3 regions of the Kitasatospora sp. NPDC036934 genome follow, and region 1 is predicted to be linked to each of the others. Evidence: riboswitches for the same ligand, from Rfam matches in the RefSeq annotation. Region 1 holds a riboswitch; each other region holds the start of a gene.
What was found. Region 1 has a riboswitch for S-adenosylmethionine ahead of ACZ7BZ_RS30800 (aminotransferase class V-fold PLP-dependent enzyme). Riboswitches for the same ligand answer to the same signal wherever they lie in the genome.
Positions count from the first base shown of each region.

Region 2: it holds a riboswitch for S-adenosylmethionine, as region 1 does, so the genes downstream of both, thrC (threonine synthase) here and ACZ7BZ_RS30800 (aminotransferase class V-fold PLP-dependent enzyme) in region 1, are expected to answer to the same signal.
Region 3: it holds a riboswitch for S-adenosylmethionine, as region 1 does, so the genes downstream of both, ACZ7BZ_RS00950 (IclR family transcriptional regulator) here and ACZ7BZ_RS30800 (aminotransferase class V-fold PLP-dependent enzyme) in region 1, are expected to answer to the same signal.

Region 1 covers NZ_JBVJQR010000026.1:79,034-84,049, forward strand. Annotated here, with positions in the region: gene qcrA (cytochrome bc1 complex Rieske iron-sulfur subunit) at 1-109, opposite strand, end outside; gene qcrC (cytochrome bc1 complex diheme cytochrome c subunit) at 118-927, opposite strand; gene ctaE (aa3-type cytochrome oxidase subunit III) at 1,115-1,735, opposite strand; gene ACZ7BZ_RS30790 (response regulator) at 2,133-2,558, shown strand; gene trpD (anthranilate phosphoribosyltransferase) at 2,676-3,752, shown strand; SAM riboswitch class IV at 3,932-4,049, shown strand; gene ACZ7BZ_RS30800 (aminotransferase class V-fold PLP-dependent enzyme) at 4,102-5,016, shown strand, end outside.
Region 2 covers NZ_JBVJQR010000009.1:4,816-9,831, reverse strand. Annotated here, with positions in the region: gene ACZ7BZ_RS15480 (cold-shock protein) at 263-466, opposite strand; gene ACZ7BZ_RS15475 (MoaD/ThiS family protein) at 1,018-1,296, opposite strand; gene thrC (threonine synthase) at 1,324-2,604, opposite strand; SAM riboswitch class I at 2,622-2,757, opposite strand; gene ACZ7BZ_RS15465 (glucosyl-3-phosphoglycerate synthase) at 2,901-3,932, shown strand; gene ACZ7BZ_RS15460 (alpha,alpha-trehalose-phosphate synthase (UDP-forming)) at 3,971-5,016, shown strand, end outside.
Region 3 covers NZ_JBVJQR010000001.1:201,514-206,529, forward strand. Annotated here, with positions in the region: gene ACZ7BZ_RS00940 (class I SAM-dependent methyltransferase) at 1-303, shown strand, start outside; gene ACZ7BZ_RS00945 (hypothetical protein) at 374-631, opposite strand; SAM riboswitch class I at 760-902, shown strand; gene ACZ7BZ_RS00950 (IclR family transcriptional regulator) at 1,104-1,817, shown strand; gene ACZ7BZ_RS00955 (hypothetical protein) at 1,913-2,188, opposite strand; gene ACZ7BZ_RS00960 (N-acetylmuramoyl-L-alanine amidase) at 2,425-4,404, shown strand; gene ACZ7BZ_RS00965 (SRPBCC family protein) at 4,930-5,016, opposite strand, start outside.

The sequences.
Region 1 (5,016 bases):
CGGTGCGACGGGGCTCGTGGGCCGGCAGGCCCGGGTCGGCGAACGGGTTGCCGTGGTCGGCCACCTCGCCGGCGGAGCCGTGCGGCTCCGGGAGCTTCTCTTCTGACATGTCGTGGCTCATGACTTCTTGGCCTTGGTGGTGTGGGCGGCGACCCAGATCGCGACCGCGATGAGCGTGCCCAGGCCGAAGATCCAGCCGAACAGGCCCTCGGTCACCGGACCGAGGCTGCCGAGGGTGAGACCGCCGGGGTTGGGCTCATCGTTGGTGGTGTGGCGAACGAAGGCCACGATCTGCTTCTTCTGCTCCTCGGGCATGGTGCTGTCCGGGAACGACGGCATGTTCTGCGGGCCGGTCTGCATGGCCTCGTAGATGTGCTTGGCGTCCACGCCCTCCAGCGACGGGGCGTACTTGCCCTTGGTCAGGGCACCGCCCTGACCGGCGAAGTTGTGGCACTGGGCACAGTTGGTGCGGAACAGCTCGCCACCCTTGGAGATGTCGTCAGGGTTGGTCGAGGTGTACTGCTTCGCGTCCGGGGCGATCGGGCCGGGGCCGAGCGACTGGACGAACGCGGCGAGCTGGTCGATCTCGCCCTGGGTGTAGATGGCCTTCTTGCGCGGCACCTGGGCACCGGGCTGCTGGGCCGGCATGCGGCCGGTGCCGACCTGGAAGTCGACGGCGGCGGAGCCCACGCCGACCAGGCTCGGCCCGTCACTGCTGCCCTGGCCGTTCAGGCCGTGGCAGGAGGAGCAGCCGACGGCGAAGAGCTTCTTGCCCTCATCGATCGCGAGCGACTGCGCGGCGACGTCGGCCTTCGCCTTGTCGGCGGGCGCGAACATGCCGTACAGCCCCCCGGTTGCCGCCAGGGCGAGAAGTAGGACGACCAGCGCCGCCAATGGGTGGCGCCGTCGTGCGGAGAGCTTTTTCACGGAATAACCCCGGTGTCAGGATCTGGTCGACTGGTGGGTGCACCCGGCTGCCGGTCTGGCCGGCACGAGGCTGCCTGTCCAAGGCTGCGCGCGCGGTCGGTCGGTGGGAGCGTCGGCACCGGCAGAAGCGGCCCGTCGCCGGTGAGGGCGGGGGCCGCAGCCGGTGGCCAGCGACCTGATCAGCTGGTTACTTGATCAGGTAGATGGTCGCGAACAGGCCGATCCACACGACGTCGACGAAGTGCCAGTAGTAGGACACGACGATCGCGGCGGTGGCCTGCTCGTGCGTGAAGCGCTTGGCTGCGTACGTCCGTCCGAGGACCAGCAGGAAGGCGATCAGACCACCCGTCACGTGCAGACCGTGGAAGCCGGTGGTCAGGTAGAACACCGTGCCGTACGGGTCGGAGGACAGCGAGAGGCCGTCGTTCTTGACCAGCTCGGTGTACTCGTAGACCTGGCCGCCGATGAAGATCGCGCCCATGAAGAACGTGAGGATGAACCAACCGCGGAGCTTCTTCACGTCACCGCGCTCGGCGGCGAACACGCCGAGCTGGCAGGTGAGCGAGGAGAGCACCAGGACGGTGGTGTTGATCGAGGAGAACGTCACGTTGAGGGCGTGCGCCTTCTCGGCCCAGAACTCGGCTCCCTTGACGGAGCGGAGCGTGAAGTACATCGCGAAGAGGGCCGCGAAGAACATCAGCTCGGAACTGAGCCAGACGATCGTTCCGACGCTGACCATGTTCGGTCGATTGACCGATCCGTGCGCGTGCCCGGTTTCTGTTGCTGTTGCTGTCGCCACGACGGACATTATGTCGGTCCCTTATTCCGTCTTCACGTCGGGGGGTGTCCCTCGGAGTGTCCGGTGCGTGCGGTATGCCCGCTTGGGGGCCGACGGGGTGTCCGGACGGGGGCCGACCAGCGGCGTGTCCCTTTTCTGACGGTTCCTCGGAACGGCCCGCTACCCCGTTGCCCGGCGCGTCGTTGCCCGGTCGGCGCAGCGTCGGATCGTAGGGGGGAGAGAGGTGGCATCGGCCGTCCGGGTGGACCTGGCCGACCCGGGTGACGGGCCGTCCTCCGGGCGGGTGAGTCGTGGGCGCGGCGACTTGAGGGGGAACGTGTGCGAGGGGGACCGGCGACGGGTGAAACGGGGGTAGCATCCGGATCAGGTGAACGTGGTCCGGATCACACTTGAGGGAGCAGGGCCCATGGCGTACACGACCGACGAGGCGCTCACCGTCCTCGTCTACAGCGACGACCGCAACACCCGCGAGCAGGTGCTGACGGCACTCGGCCGGCGGCCCGCCGAGGATCTTCCGGAGCTGTCCTACCTCGAGTGCGCGACCACCCCCGCGGTGATCAAGGCGCTGGAGAAGGGCGGCATCGACCTCTGCGTGCTGGACGGCGAGGCGGTGCCGGCCGGCGGCCTCGGCCTCGGACGCCAGCTCAAGGACGAGATCTACGGCTGCCCGCCGGTGCTGGTGCTGATCGGCCGGCCGCAGGACTCCTGGCTCGCCGCCTGGAGCCGGGCCGACGCCGCGATCTCCCACCCGGTGGACCCGGTGGCGCTGGCCGAGGCGGTCGCCACCCTGCTGCGGGCACGGGTGGCCAAGCGGGCCCCGGCCACGCGTTGAACAGCGCCGTCTCAGTACTAGAGAAGACGGGGCCGTAGGGACCCCGCCGCTCGATAGGCTGGCTCCATCCGTACGGACGTCCCCCGAGCGGGGAACCGACAACAGCTGGAGTCAGCCATGGTGAACGTGAACCCTGCGAACGGTGGTACCGACCCCGCGCAGGTGGTCCGCACCTGGCCGGACCTCCTGGCGGCGCTGTTGAAGGGGGAGGACCTCGACCGCTCGTCCACCGCGTGGGCGATGGACCGGATCATGAGCGGCGAGGCGTCCCCCGTCCAGGTGGCCGGGTTCATGGTGGCGCTGCGGGCCAAGGGCGAGACGGTCGACGAGGTCGCGGGCCTGGTGGACGCGATGTACGAGCACGCCGAGCCGCTGGAGATCCCCGGCCCGGCGGTCGACATCGTCGGCACCGGCGGGGACCGGGCGAAGACCGTCAACATCTCGACCATGTCGGCGATCGTCGCGGCGGCGGCCGGGGCCAAGGTGGTCAAGCACGGCAACCGGGCCGCCTCCTCGTCCAGCGGGTCCTCGGACGTGCTGGAGAAGCTCGGGGTGGTGCTGGACCTCTCCTCCCGGCGAGTGGCCGAGGTGGCCGAGGAGGTCGGGCTCACCTTCTGCTTCGCGGCGAAGTTCCACCCCTCGATGCGGCACGCCGCCACCGCGCGGCGCGATCTCGGGGTGCCCACCGCGTTCAACCTCCTCGGCCCGCTGACCAATCCGGCGAAGGTCACCTCGCACGCCATCGGCTGCTTCGACACCCGGCTGTCCGGGCTGATCGCCGGGGTGCTCGCCCGGCGCGGGGCGACGGCACTGGTGTTCCGCGGCGACGACGGCCTGGACGAACTGACCATCACCACCACCTCGCGGGTCTGGGTGGTGCGCGACGGGGGGGTCACCGAGACCACCTTCGACCCGCGGGACGTCGGCATCGAACTGGTCGGCATCGAGGCGCTGCGCGGGGCTGACGCCGCGTACAACGCCGAGGTGGCGCGCCGGCTGCTGGCCGGGGAGCGCGGGCCGGTGCGGGACGCCGTCCTGCTCAACACCGCGGCGGCGCTGGTCGCGCTCGACCTGGGCGACGCGCCGCTGGCCGAGCAGCTCGCGGCGGGCATGGTGCGGGCGGCGGAGGCGATCGACTCGGGCCGGGCGCAGGACCTGCTGCGGCGTTGGTCGGAGGCCACCAGCCGGATCTGAGGCGGCAGTTGAGGGCCCGTGCCGGTTCGTGGGCACGGGCCCTTCGCGCGCGCCCCGAGCCGATGCGCCCCGAGCGTCGGCGCCGGGTCGGAGCGCCCCGGAGGCGAGGGGCGAAGACGCTGTCCGGATGGTGGATGGCCGTTTGACCGTCCGACGTACCCGACCTAGAGTCTTCGCCAGGTCATGAGTGACAGCGTCAAGCCCCAGCTTGCTGTCCGGCAACCCTCCGTCCGTGGCGGGGTGCCCTGGGTGAGGACCGGGTCGCCGGGCACGCCGTCCGCGCGACAAGCGCGGACACCGGACGACGAGTACTCCCGGGGTCCCTTACCCCGTGAAGGAGTGCATCCTCATGTCCCTCGCTCTCGAAACCGCCGCCCCGCTCGCCGTCCTCGGCCACGACGTCCAGGTGCCGCTGGTCAGCGGTGCGAAGGTCGGCTACGCGGCGCTCGACTACGCGGCCAGCGCGCCGGCGCTCCAGCGGGTGTGGGACGACGTCGCCGCCTACGCGCCGTACTACGGCAGCGTGCACCGCGGGGCCGGGTACCTCTCGCAGCTGTCCACCGACCTGTTCGAGCAGAGCCGACGGACCGTCGCCGAGTTCCTCGACCTGCGCGAGGGCGACCAGGTGGTCTTCACCCGCGCCACCACCGACTCGCTCAACCTGCTGGCCGCGGCGGTGCCGGCGGGCACCCGGGTGTTCGCCTTCGAGACCGAGCACCACGCCTCGCTGCTGCCCTGGGCGCACGCCGGGCTGGAGGTCGGGTACCTGCGGGCGCCGCGCTCGCGGGCCGAGGCGGTGGAGGCGTTGGAGACCGCGCTGGCCGCCGCGCCCGAGGGCCCCAAGCTGCTGTGCGTCACCGGCGCCTCCAATGTGACCGGCGAGCTGTGGCCGGTCGCGGAGCTGACCGCGACCGCGCACCGGTACGGCGCCCGGGTGGTGCTGGACGCCGCCCAACTGGCCCCGCACCACCGGGTCTCGGTGCGCGAGCTGGGCGTCGACTGGATCGCCTTCTCCGGCCACAAGCTGTACGCGCCGTTCGGCGCCGGAGTGCTGGCCGGGCGGGCCGACTGGCTGGACGCGGCCGAGCCGTACCTGGCCGGCGGCGGGGCGACCCGGACGGTGGCCCGGGAGCCGGACGGCTCGGTGGCGGTCCAGTGGCACACCGGCCCGGCCCGGCACGAGGCCGGCTCGCCCAACGTGATCGGCGCCTACGCGATCGCCTCGGCCTGTCGGGCGCTCACCGAGGCCGGCTTCGACGCGCTG
Region 2 (5,016 bases), on a different contig from region 1:
CCTGGTGTGCGGAGGTCCATTCCCCTACCGCCCCCGGGGGCCTCACCGACCCGGTCCGCTGTCACTCTCACACTGTGAGTGCTAACGCCAATGATTAGCACTCCGGGTGGTCGAGTGCAAGCCCAATCCACAACCCGCGAGCCGCCGTCCGGGCCGGCGCGGGTACGCGAACGGGCCCGTACGACGTGTGTCGTACGGGCCCGTCGAGAAGCAGGAGGTCCACCAGTAGTGGGCCGTGCCGAGCTCCTGGAGTCGGAAGGGGTCAGACCGCCGCGCGGACCATGTCCGCCTGCGGGCCCTTCTGTCCCTGGGAGATCTCGAACTCGACCCGCTGGCCCTCCTCGAGGGTGCGGTAGCCGTCCATCTGGATCGCGCTGTAGTGGACGAAGACGTCCGCACCACCGTCGACCGCGATGAAGCCGTAGCCCTTCTCCGCGTTGAACCACTTGACGGTGCCCTGAGCCATTCCGAACTCCCCTAGTGCTGTGCTGGCCCTTCACGGGCCCGCAGGTCGCGGGCCCGGGTCTGGTTTTGAAGGCCGGCCCGGGGAACCCCCCCTGAGCGCAGCCGTGCACGCCGCAACCCTCCGCACGGGGGCGCCGGACGGCTTCCGTGAGCGGGTGATTACGTCGACCGCCGCTGAATGTATCCGGATCGACGCCCTCTGCAACAGGGTCAACCGCCGGGAATTCCGCAGCCCCGCCAAGAGACAAGAGCGAACAAACCGGGAGGAAATCGGCATTGCACGCCGGACATAGCGGACGAATTACTCAAATGCCTGCAGGAATTCTGACATCTGCCTGACATGTTTCCCGACCCGGCGCCCAGGCCGGTCTCAGCGGCCGGACGACCTCCGGCGACGCACCCCGTCCGCCGGGAGCGGAGCCCTGTTCCCAGCAGAGCCACACTCTACTCCGACTCGACCCGGAATATTCCCGCCGAAATACGCGCGACCGCCCGCACATACGGGGAATCGAATTCCGTACGTGCGGGCGGCGCGGAAAAGGGCGGGGCGGCTCAGCAGCCGCCGGCCACCGCCGGAATGATCGAGACGCCGGCACCGTCCTTGATCTCGGTCGCCAGGCCCTCGGCGAAGCGCACGTCGTCGTCGTTCACGTACACGTTGACGAAACGGCGCAGCTTGCCGGTGTCGTCCAGGATCCGGGCCGAGATGCCGGCGTGGTTGCGCTCCAGGTCGGCGATGACCTCGGCCAGGGTGGCCCCCTCGGCGGTGACCTCGGCCGCGCCGCCGGTGTAGGTGCGCAGGATGGTGGGGATGCGGACGTTGGCGCTCATGACTCTCCTTGCGGGGTGGGGGGCGGTTCAGGCGGACGCGAGGCCGGCGGCGCGGAAGGCGTCCAGGCTCGGGCGGATCACGGCGGTCATCCCGGCCTCGGAGACGGCGTCCAGCGTCTTCAGGCCGTCGCCGGTGTTGATCGCGACGGTCTCCTTGGCCGGATCCAGCTGACCGGTCTCGACCAGCTTCTTCAGCACGCCGACGGTCACCCCGCCCGCGGTCTCGGCGAAGATCCCCTCGGTGCGGGCCAGCAACCGGATCGCCGCCACCACCTCCGCGTCCGTGACGTCCTCGACCGCACCGCCGGTGCGGCGGGCGATGTCCAGCACGTACGGGCCGTCCGCCGGGTTGCCGATCGCCAGCGACTTGGCGATGGTGTCCGGCTTCACCGGCTTGATCACGTCCCGCCCGGCCTTGAAGGCCGCCGACACCGGCGAGCAGCCCTCCGCCTGGGCGCCGAAGATCCGGTACGGCCGGTCCTCGACCAGGCCCAGCTTGATCAGCTCCTGCAGCCCCTTGTCGATCTTCGTCAGCTGGGAGCCCGAGGCGATCGGGATGACGATCTGCTCCGGCAGCCGCCAGCCGAGCTGCTCGCAGATCTCGTACGCCAGCGTCTTGGAGCCCTCGCCGTAGTACGGCCGCAGATTGACGTTCACGAAGCCCCAGCCCTCGCCGGCCTGGTCCCCGATCAGCTCCGAGCAGAAGCGGTTCACGTCGTCGTAGTTGCCCTCGATGCCGACCAGCTCGCCGCCGTACACCCCGGCCATCACGACCTTGCCCTGCTCCAGGTCGTGCGGGATGAACACGCAGGACCGGAACCCGGCCCGGGCCGCCGCCGCGCCCACCGCACCGGCCAGGTTGCCGGTGGAGGAGCAGGACAGCGTGGTGTAGCCGAACGCCCGGGCCGCCTCGATCGCACACGCGACCACCCGGTCCTTGAACGAGTGGGTCGGGTTGCCGGAGTCGTCCTTGATGTGCAGCTGCGCGGTGAACCCGAGCTCCCGGCCCAGGTTGTCGGCCTTCACCAGCGGGGTCCAGCCGGGGTTCAGGTTGGGCTTCGAAGCGACGTCGGCCGGCACCGGCAGCAGCGGCGCGTAGCGCCAGATGGACGCGGGGCCGGACTCGATCCGCTTGCGCAGCTCCTCGGCGCGCTCGCTCCCGAACTCGTACGCGATCTCCAGCGGCCCGAAGCACTCCAGGCAGGCGAAGTCGGGGCCGAGCGGGAAGCGGGTTCCGCATTCCCGACACGACAGCGCGGCGGCGGGGCCGAGGTCGACGGATGCGGGTGCGGCAGTGTCGATAGCCATGATGGCGGAGGCCTCTCTCCTCATCTTCCCCGTGGCGCGGGCGCGCCACAGGCCGGAATTGGCACCTGTCCCGCCGGGGCCTGTCGACGACAGCCGAGCGAGAAGGTTGCCGGGACGTCAACGGGCCGTTCCCTCAGTCCCTCTGGATGAGCTTGTGAAGTTATGGTTCAGCGGCGACCCCGGCGTGCGAAGGTCCGACCGCTGTACGAAGACTGTATCCGAAGGCGTCAACCTCGAACGGGACCGTCCGCCACGCGAGATGGCCCGTTCCACCTATCCCGCCGAGGAGAGTCACCGTGCCCGCCGAACCGACCCCCGCGCTCCTCCCGCAGGCGGCGTCCTGGCTCCGCCGCCGCTCGTGGAGCGCGGCCGAGCGGCCGGTGCACACCCTGCTGGAGGCCAAACAGCGCACCGGCCGCACCGTCAGCGTCGTCCTCCCGGCGCTCGACGAGGAGGCCACCGTCGGCGACATCGTCCGCACCGTCCGCCGCGAGCTGATGGAGCGGGTGCCCCTGGTCGACGAACTCGTCGTGGTGGACTCCGGCTCCACCGACGCCACCGCCGCCGTCGCCGCCGAGGCCGGCGCCCGGGTGGAACACCGCGACCGGATCCTCCCCCGGCTGCCCGTCGTCCCCGGCAAGGGCGAGGTGCTCTGGCGCTCCCTGCTGGTCACCCGCGGCGACATCGTCTGCTTCGTCGACGCCGACCTGCGCGAGTTCGACCCGGCCTTCGTCTCCGGCATCGTCGGCCCGCTGCTGACCGACGAGTCCATCCAGCTGGTCAAGGCCATGTACGACCGCCCGCTGGAGACGGACAGCGGAGCGGTCGTCCCGGCCGGCGGCGGGCGGGTCACCGAACTCGTCGCCCGCCCCCTCCTCAACCTCCACTGGCCCGAGCTCGCCGGATTCGTCCAGCCGCTCGGCGGCGAGTACGCGGCCCGCCGCTCACTCCTCGAACGGCTGCCCTTCCCCACCGGCTACGGCGTCGAACTCGGCCTGCTGGTCGACGCCCTGGACCTGGTCGGCCTGGACGCCCTGGCCCAGGTCGACGTCGGCGTCCGGCACCACCGCCACCAGGACAGCCAGGCCCTCGGCCGGATGGCCGCCACCATCTACCGCACCGCCCTCGAACGCCTCGACCGCACCCACCGCCTCAAGGCCTCCGCCGACCTCGTCCACCCCCACCTCACCCAGTTCAGCCGCGCCCCGGAGACCCTCCCCCGGCCTTCGGCCGGGGGGACCCCCATCTTCACCCCCCACACCCACCCCGTGACGGCCCTGGAGCGCCCCCCGATGCACACCCTCCCCGAATACGCGATCCGGCACTGAAACGTTTGCGGCCCCCACCCCCCGGCAAGATGCCAACCATGGGCGATCTCACGACCGAACGTTCGAGTGCGACCGGAACCGCCCCAGTCCTGGTGGCCTCCAACCGGGGACCGGTGTCCTTCAGCACCGCCGACGACGGCACGCTGACCCTGCGCCGCGGCGGCGGCGGCCTGGTCTCCGGCCTCTCCACGATCGACGACCCCACCGCCGTCTGGGTCTGCGCCGCACTCGGTGACGCCGACCGCAGAGCCGCCCGGGAGGCCCCCGACGGCCGCCTCGACCTCGCCGGGCACGAGGTCGGCGGCCAGGCCGTACGGATGCTCGACATCGACCGGGAGACCTTCGCCCACGCCTACAACGGCGTCGCCAACTCCACCCTCTGGTTCGTCCACCACCTGCTCTACGCGACCCCCACCGCACCCTCCTTCGACGCCGCCTTCCGCACCGAATGGGCCGCCTACCAGGCCTACAACACCGCCTTCGCGAACGCGCTGGCCGCCGAAGCCGCCCCGGACGCCGCGGTCCTGGTGCAGGACTACCACCTCTCCCTCACCCCGGCCCTGCTCCGGCAGGCCCGCCCCGACCTGCGGATCGGCCACTTCTCCCACACCCCCTGGGCCCCGCCCGAGTACTACCGGATGCTCCCCGACGACGTCGCCCGGGCCGTCCTGACCGGCATCCTCGGCGCCGACCGGGCCGGCTTCCTCACCGAACGCTGGGCCCGCGCCTTCGCCGCCTGCTGCGAGGACCTCCTCGGCGCCGAGTTCGACCCCGCCGCCCTCACCGTCACCCACCAGGGCCGCACCACCCACCTCGGCGTCCACGCCCTCGGCGCCGACGCCGACTTCCTCCGCGAGCGCGCCCACCGCCCCGACGTGGACGACCGCCTCACCGGGCTGCGCGCCGCCGTCGGCGACCGCCGCACCATCGTCCGGGTCGACCGCACCGAGCTGAGCAAGAACATCGTCCGCGGCCTCCAGGCCTACCGGCACCTGCTCCGCACCCGCCCCGAGTGGCACGACCGGGTGGTCCACATCGCCTTCGCCTACCCGTCCCGCACCGACCTCGCCGAGTACCGCGACTA
Region 3 (5,016 bases), on a different contig from region 1:
TTCACCGGCGTGCGCTACGACCTGAGCGCCCTCCTCGACGGCCTGCGCGCCCACCGCCCGGCCCACAGCTACGCCTTGGAGACCCTCGACCTCCACTACCGCACGCCCCACCTCGCCGAGGCCGTCGACGTCGCCGAGTTCATGGTCAACGTCGCCGACCTCGCCGCCCTGGACCCCCTCCCCACCCGGGCCGCCCTCACCGCCTACGTCCGGGAGCACTTCGCCCAGCCCGACGGCAGCTACGCGATCGGCCACACCCAGGACATGCTCACCGTTCGGCGCGCGTCGGGCGCCCTGCCCTGAGCCCCCGGGCCCGGCGGGCCCGGGGACCGGTGTCGCTCGGTCGGGTGGCGGTCACCGGGCCTGGCAGGGTCTACCGGCCCGGCCCGGCGTCCTCGATGGCAGCGAGCAGGCGGGTGTGCACGGCGGTGGCGGCCGCGCGGGTGGCCGGGTCGGGGTCCTGCAGCTGAGGGGCGATCAGCTCGGCGGCCGCGGCGAGGACCGGAACCGGCACGGTCGCCTCGCGCAGGTGCAGGAGTTGGGAGGCGGCCCGTTCACCGGGCGTGGCCCTGGCGCGGGCGTCGGGGATCAGGGCGGTGAGGCCCCGGGGAGGCGGCTGAGTGCTGGTCACCCGTCGTATTCTTCCGCGTCCCGGCCACCCCGCCGACCGGTCCCGGTGCGTCGGTCCCTGGGGTTCCGGGTGTGGAGGTGCGGGAAAGGTTTGGCGGGATGCCCCGGAAATCTTGTATGGTTCTCCGCGAATCATCCAGAGGGGTGGAGGGACCGGCCCTACGAAGCCCCGGCAACTCCCCGTTCGACCCGGCGTCCGAAGTACGCGCCGTGCCGTTCGGGGTCAGTGCCAACTCCGGCCTGTCGCCAACGTGGCGCGGGGAAGATGAGGAGACACGGTGCTCTCTGTGCTGTCCTTCGTCCGGGCGCTTCCCGCCCCGGCCCTTTCGCGTACCCATCTCGTGTCCGGCGCAGGCAATCGGCCCGCTTCGCAGGCCCCTCCTCGCTGACCGCCCCGCTCCCACCCCCCCACCGGAGCGCCCGTGAGCCGAACCCATCCACGGCCACGGGATCTGAGACTGGAGTACCCGTCCATGGAGAACACGAGCGGTGTCGGCGTGCTCGACAAGATCACCTCGATCCTCGGCACCCTGGAGGCCGGACCGGCCACCCTGGCCGGCCTGGTCGACGCCACCGGCCTGGCCCGGCCGACCGCCCACCGGATCGCCGTCGCACTGGAACACCACCGCCTGCTCGGGCGTGACCTGCAGGGCCGGTTCGTCCTCGGGCCGCGGCTCACCGAGCTGTCGGTGGCCGCGGGTGAGGACCACCTGCTGACCGCCGCCGGCCCGATCCTCACCCAGCTGCGCGACGTCACCGGTGAGACCGCCCAGCTCTACCGCCGGCAGGGCGAGGTCCGGGTCTGCGTGGCGGCGGCCGAGCGCCTCTTCGGCCTGCGCGACACCGTTCCGGTCGGCCTGGCCCTGCCGATGAAGGCCGGGTCCGCCGCCCAGGTGCTGCTCGCCTGGGAGGAGCCCGAGCGCCTCCACCGGGGGCTCCAGGGCGCCCGTTTCACCGCCACCGCCCTCAGCGGGGTCCGGCGCCGGGGCTGGGCCCAGGCCGTCGGCGAGCGCGAGCCCGGCGTCGCCTCCGTCGCCGCGCCCGTGCGCGGTCCGGGCGGGCGGGTGGTGGCCGCCGTCTCCGTCTCGGGCCCGATCGAACGGCTCACCCGGCACCCCGGCGCCCGCCTCTCCCAGGCGGTGGTCGAGGCGGCCGGCCAGCTGAGCGAGGCGCTGCGCCGCCCCTGATCTGCCGACCTGCGAGCTGCGACCTGCCATAGTGCGACGGTGCGCCGTGGTCCCGCACTGCGGTGCACCGCTCCGCTGCGGCGGTCAGGCGGGTGTCAGGAGTCCCCGGGGACGGTGAACCGGTAGCCGGCCGTGCGGAGCCGCGGCAGGTAGTGGTGGACGGCCTCGGCGGTATGGGAGCGGTCGGCCGGTCCGCCCGGGGCCGGGACGAACTCGGGTGTGAGGAAGCCGTCGTGGTTGAGGACGATCGAGCCGGTCCGGGCCCCGGTGAGCACCCGGTCCACGATCACGTCGGTGCCGGGGTTGGCGCGGACGGGGCCAGCCGTGGTTGCAGATGCGGGCGCACCGGGGCTGCCGTCCAGGACCGACACGCGGGGACACCGCGGGCCTCCGCGGGGCGCGGCCGCGTGTTAGAAATCTGGGGGTCACCGGAGCGCGGGTGAGGTCAGCCCCCCGGCGCCCGGTCGGGGCCGGCACACTGGGCGTCCTCGCCCGCAGAACCGACTGCACGACCGGGCGGACTGCGCCCATCAGACCCTCGTCCTGGGCCCGGGCGGCGAGCACTACGGCGTGCTGCGCAGCTTCAGGGTCCGCTGAAACCGGAGTGGTGACTGTCATCGTGAGACCCGTCCTGGGCGTCCTGTCCGCCTTGCTCGCCACCGTCTGCGCGGCCCCGCAGGTCGCATCGGGCGCGGCCCACGAAGTGCCGGGCGACGGCCGACAGATCCGATTGCAGGAGCAATTCGCCTCGGCGGCAGCGGAGTTCGGAGTGCCGGTGGGGGTGCTCCTGGCGCTGGCCTACCAGGAGAGCCGCTGGGAGTCCCACCAGGGCAGGCCGAGCACCACGGGGAACTACGGGGTCCTGGGCCTGACCGACGTCGACCTCGCGGCAGCCCGGGGCAAGGACTCGCCCGCGCTGCACACGCTGCGCGCCGCGGCCGCGCTGATCGGCCGCCCGGCCGAGGAGTTGAGGCGCGACACCCTGCAGAACCTCCGCGGCGGCGCCGCCCTGCTGGCGTCGTTCCGGCGCACCCGCGCAGGCTCGGCAGGCGGCGGGCCGGGCGACTGGTACGGGGCGGTGACGGCCTTCGGGAGGGGCGCCCCGGCCGACGGGGGAGCGGACGGCGGCGGCGACGGCGGCGGCGGCGGTCTGCTCGCCGACCGGGTGTTCGAGACCATGCGCACGGGCGCGGCGCGGACCACCGCCGAGGGCGCCCGGATTCGGCTGGCCGCCGACCCGGACCTCGTGCCGCCGGAGCGGACCCGACCGCCGTCGCGCCGAGCCGCCGGGCCGGCCGCCGAGTGCCCCGAACACCTCGACTGCGAGTTCGTGCCCGCCGCGTACGCGTTGATCGATCCCAAGGACCCTTCCTCGTACGGGAACTACAACCCGGTCGACCGGCCGGCGGACGGTCTGCAGATCCGCCACATCGTGGTGCACGACACCGAGGGCAGCTACACCTCGGCGGTGGACACCTTCCAGGACCCGCGCGAGCAGGTCAGCGCGCACTACCTCGTGCGCGCCTCCGACGGCCATGTCGCGCAGCTGGTGCGCACGCGGGACATCGCCTGGCACTCGGGCAACAAGACCGTCAACATGCACAGCATCGGGATCGAGCACGAGGGCTTCGCACTCCCCACCGACCGCCCGACCTGGTACTCGGAGCAGCTCTACCGCTCCTCCGCTGAGCTGGTGCGCTACCTGGCGGAGCGGTTCGGGATCCCGCTGGACCGGCAGCACGTCATCGGCCACGAGGAGGTCCCGGCGCCGACCCAGGAGGCGGTGTCCGGCATGCACACGGACCCGGGCCCCTTCTGGGACTGGGACCACTACCTGGAGTTGCTCGGCGCGGCGCTCCCGACGAGCCCCGACCAGGGTCCGCCGCGCCCTGGCGACACCGTGACCATCGCCTCGGCCACCGAGGAGACCGGCCGACCATCCGCACCGGTCGCACCGTCCGCACCGTCCGCACCGTCCGCACCGGTCGCGAACGGCGAGCCGCGCACCATCGTCCGGCTGCACACGGGACCGTCCGCCGATGCCCCGCTGGTCAACGGCGGGAGCACCGCGCTCGACGACTGGAGCGACACGGCGGTCACCGGCGCCAGCTACGTGGTCGCCGACCGGACGGGGGACTGGACGGCGATCTGGTACGACGGGCAGAAGTGCTGGTTCCTCGACCCGGGTGGCCGCCGGACCCGCCGCGACCGGTGGCCCGCCGCGCCGTCCGGCCCCGGGGGAACCGTTCGAACGCTGCTCGCGCCGAGACCGGGGTTGGAGACGGTCCCGGTGTACGGCCGTGCCTACCCCGAGGCGTCCGCGTACGCCCCGTACCCGGGCATCGGGCCGCTTCCGGTGGTGGCGCTGCGGGCGTCCATCGCCGCCGGTCAGGCGTACGTCGCGGTCGACGGCACGCCCCGGCCCGCCGACTTCTTCCAGCAACGCACCATCGACGGGAGCGTGCCGAACGACCGGACCCTGGTGGTCGGTCAGGACACCTACTACACCATCCGCTTCAACCACCGGCTCGCGTTCCTGCGGGCCGCCGACGTCCAGGTGCTCCCGCCCGCTGCGGGGGTGGGGTGAGCGGGAACAGGGGCCGGTGGTGGGACGGAGCAGGCCGGCGGGGTGAGCCGGAGCGGGGCCGGCCGTGGGACGGTGGCCACGACCGGCCCGGCGGGGCTACGGGGCCGGCGCGTTCAGGAGGGTGCGGAGGTCCACGATGCGGTAACCCCGGCGGTCCGGACGGTCCGGACCGGCCACGGGCGGGCCACGGTGGGACGGGTCGTAGTGGGGAGGGCGGCTGCGGGGAGGGCGGCGGTTCCCGCCCGGGTGAGGACCACCGTCGCGGCGACGGCGGAGGCGGCAAGAACGCGCATGCCCCAAGACAGGGGGCCATCGTCAACTCCCTTGGGAGGCGGAGCGGAGCGAGCGGACAGGGCCTGGAATGCCGGTCGGATCGCACGGCCCCACGACCTTCGGGCATCGACCCGAGGCCGGAACGTCGACGCCCTCGTCAACGGCATCCTGTCCACGGCCGGCCAGCGGGTGGAAGCCGAGGAACGAGAGGTGCGACGGGTCGCGGGGCCGGTCCGGTGGTCGTGGTGGGTGTTACGCCCCGGCCTCCTCCAGCAGGGCGGCGAACCGGGCGAGCGGATCCCCGGTGAACGGGCGCAGCGCGGGGGCGAGCAGGCGCGC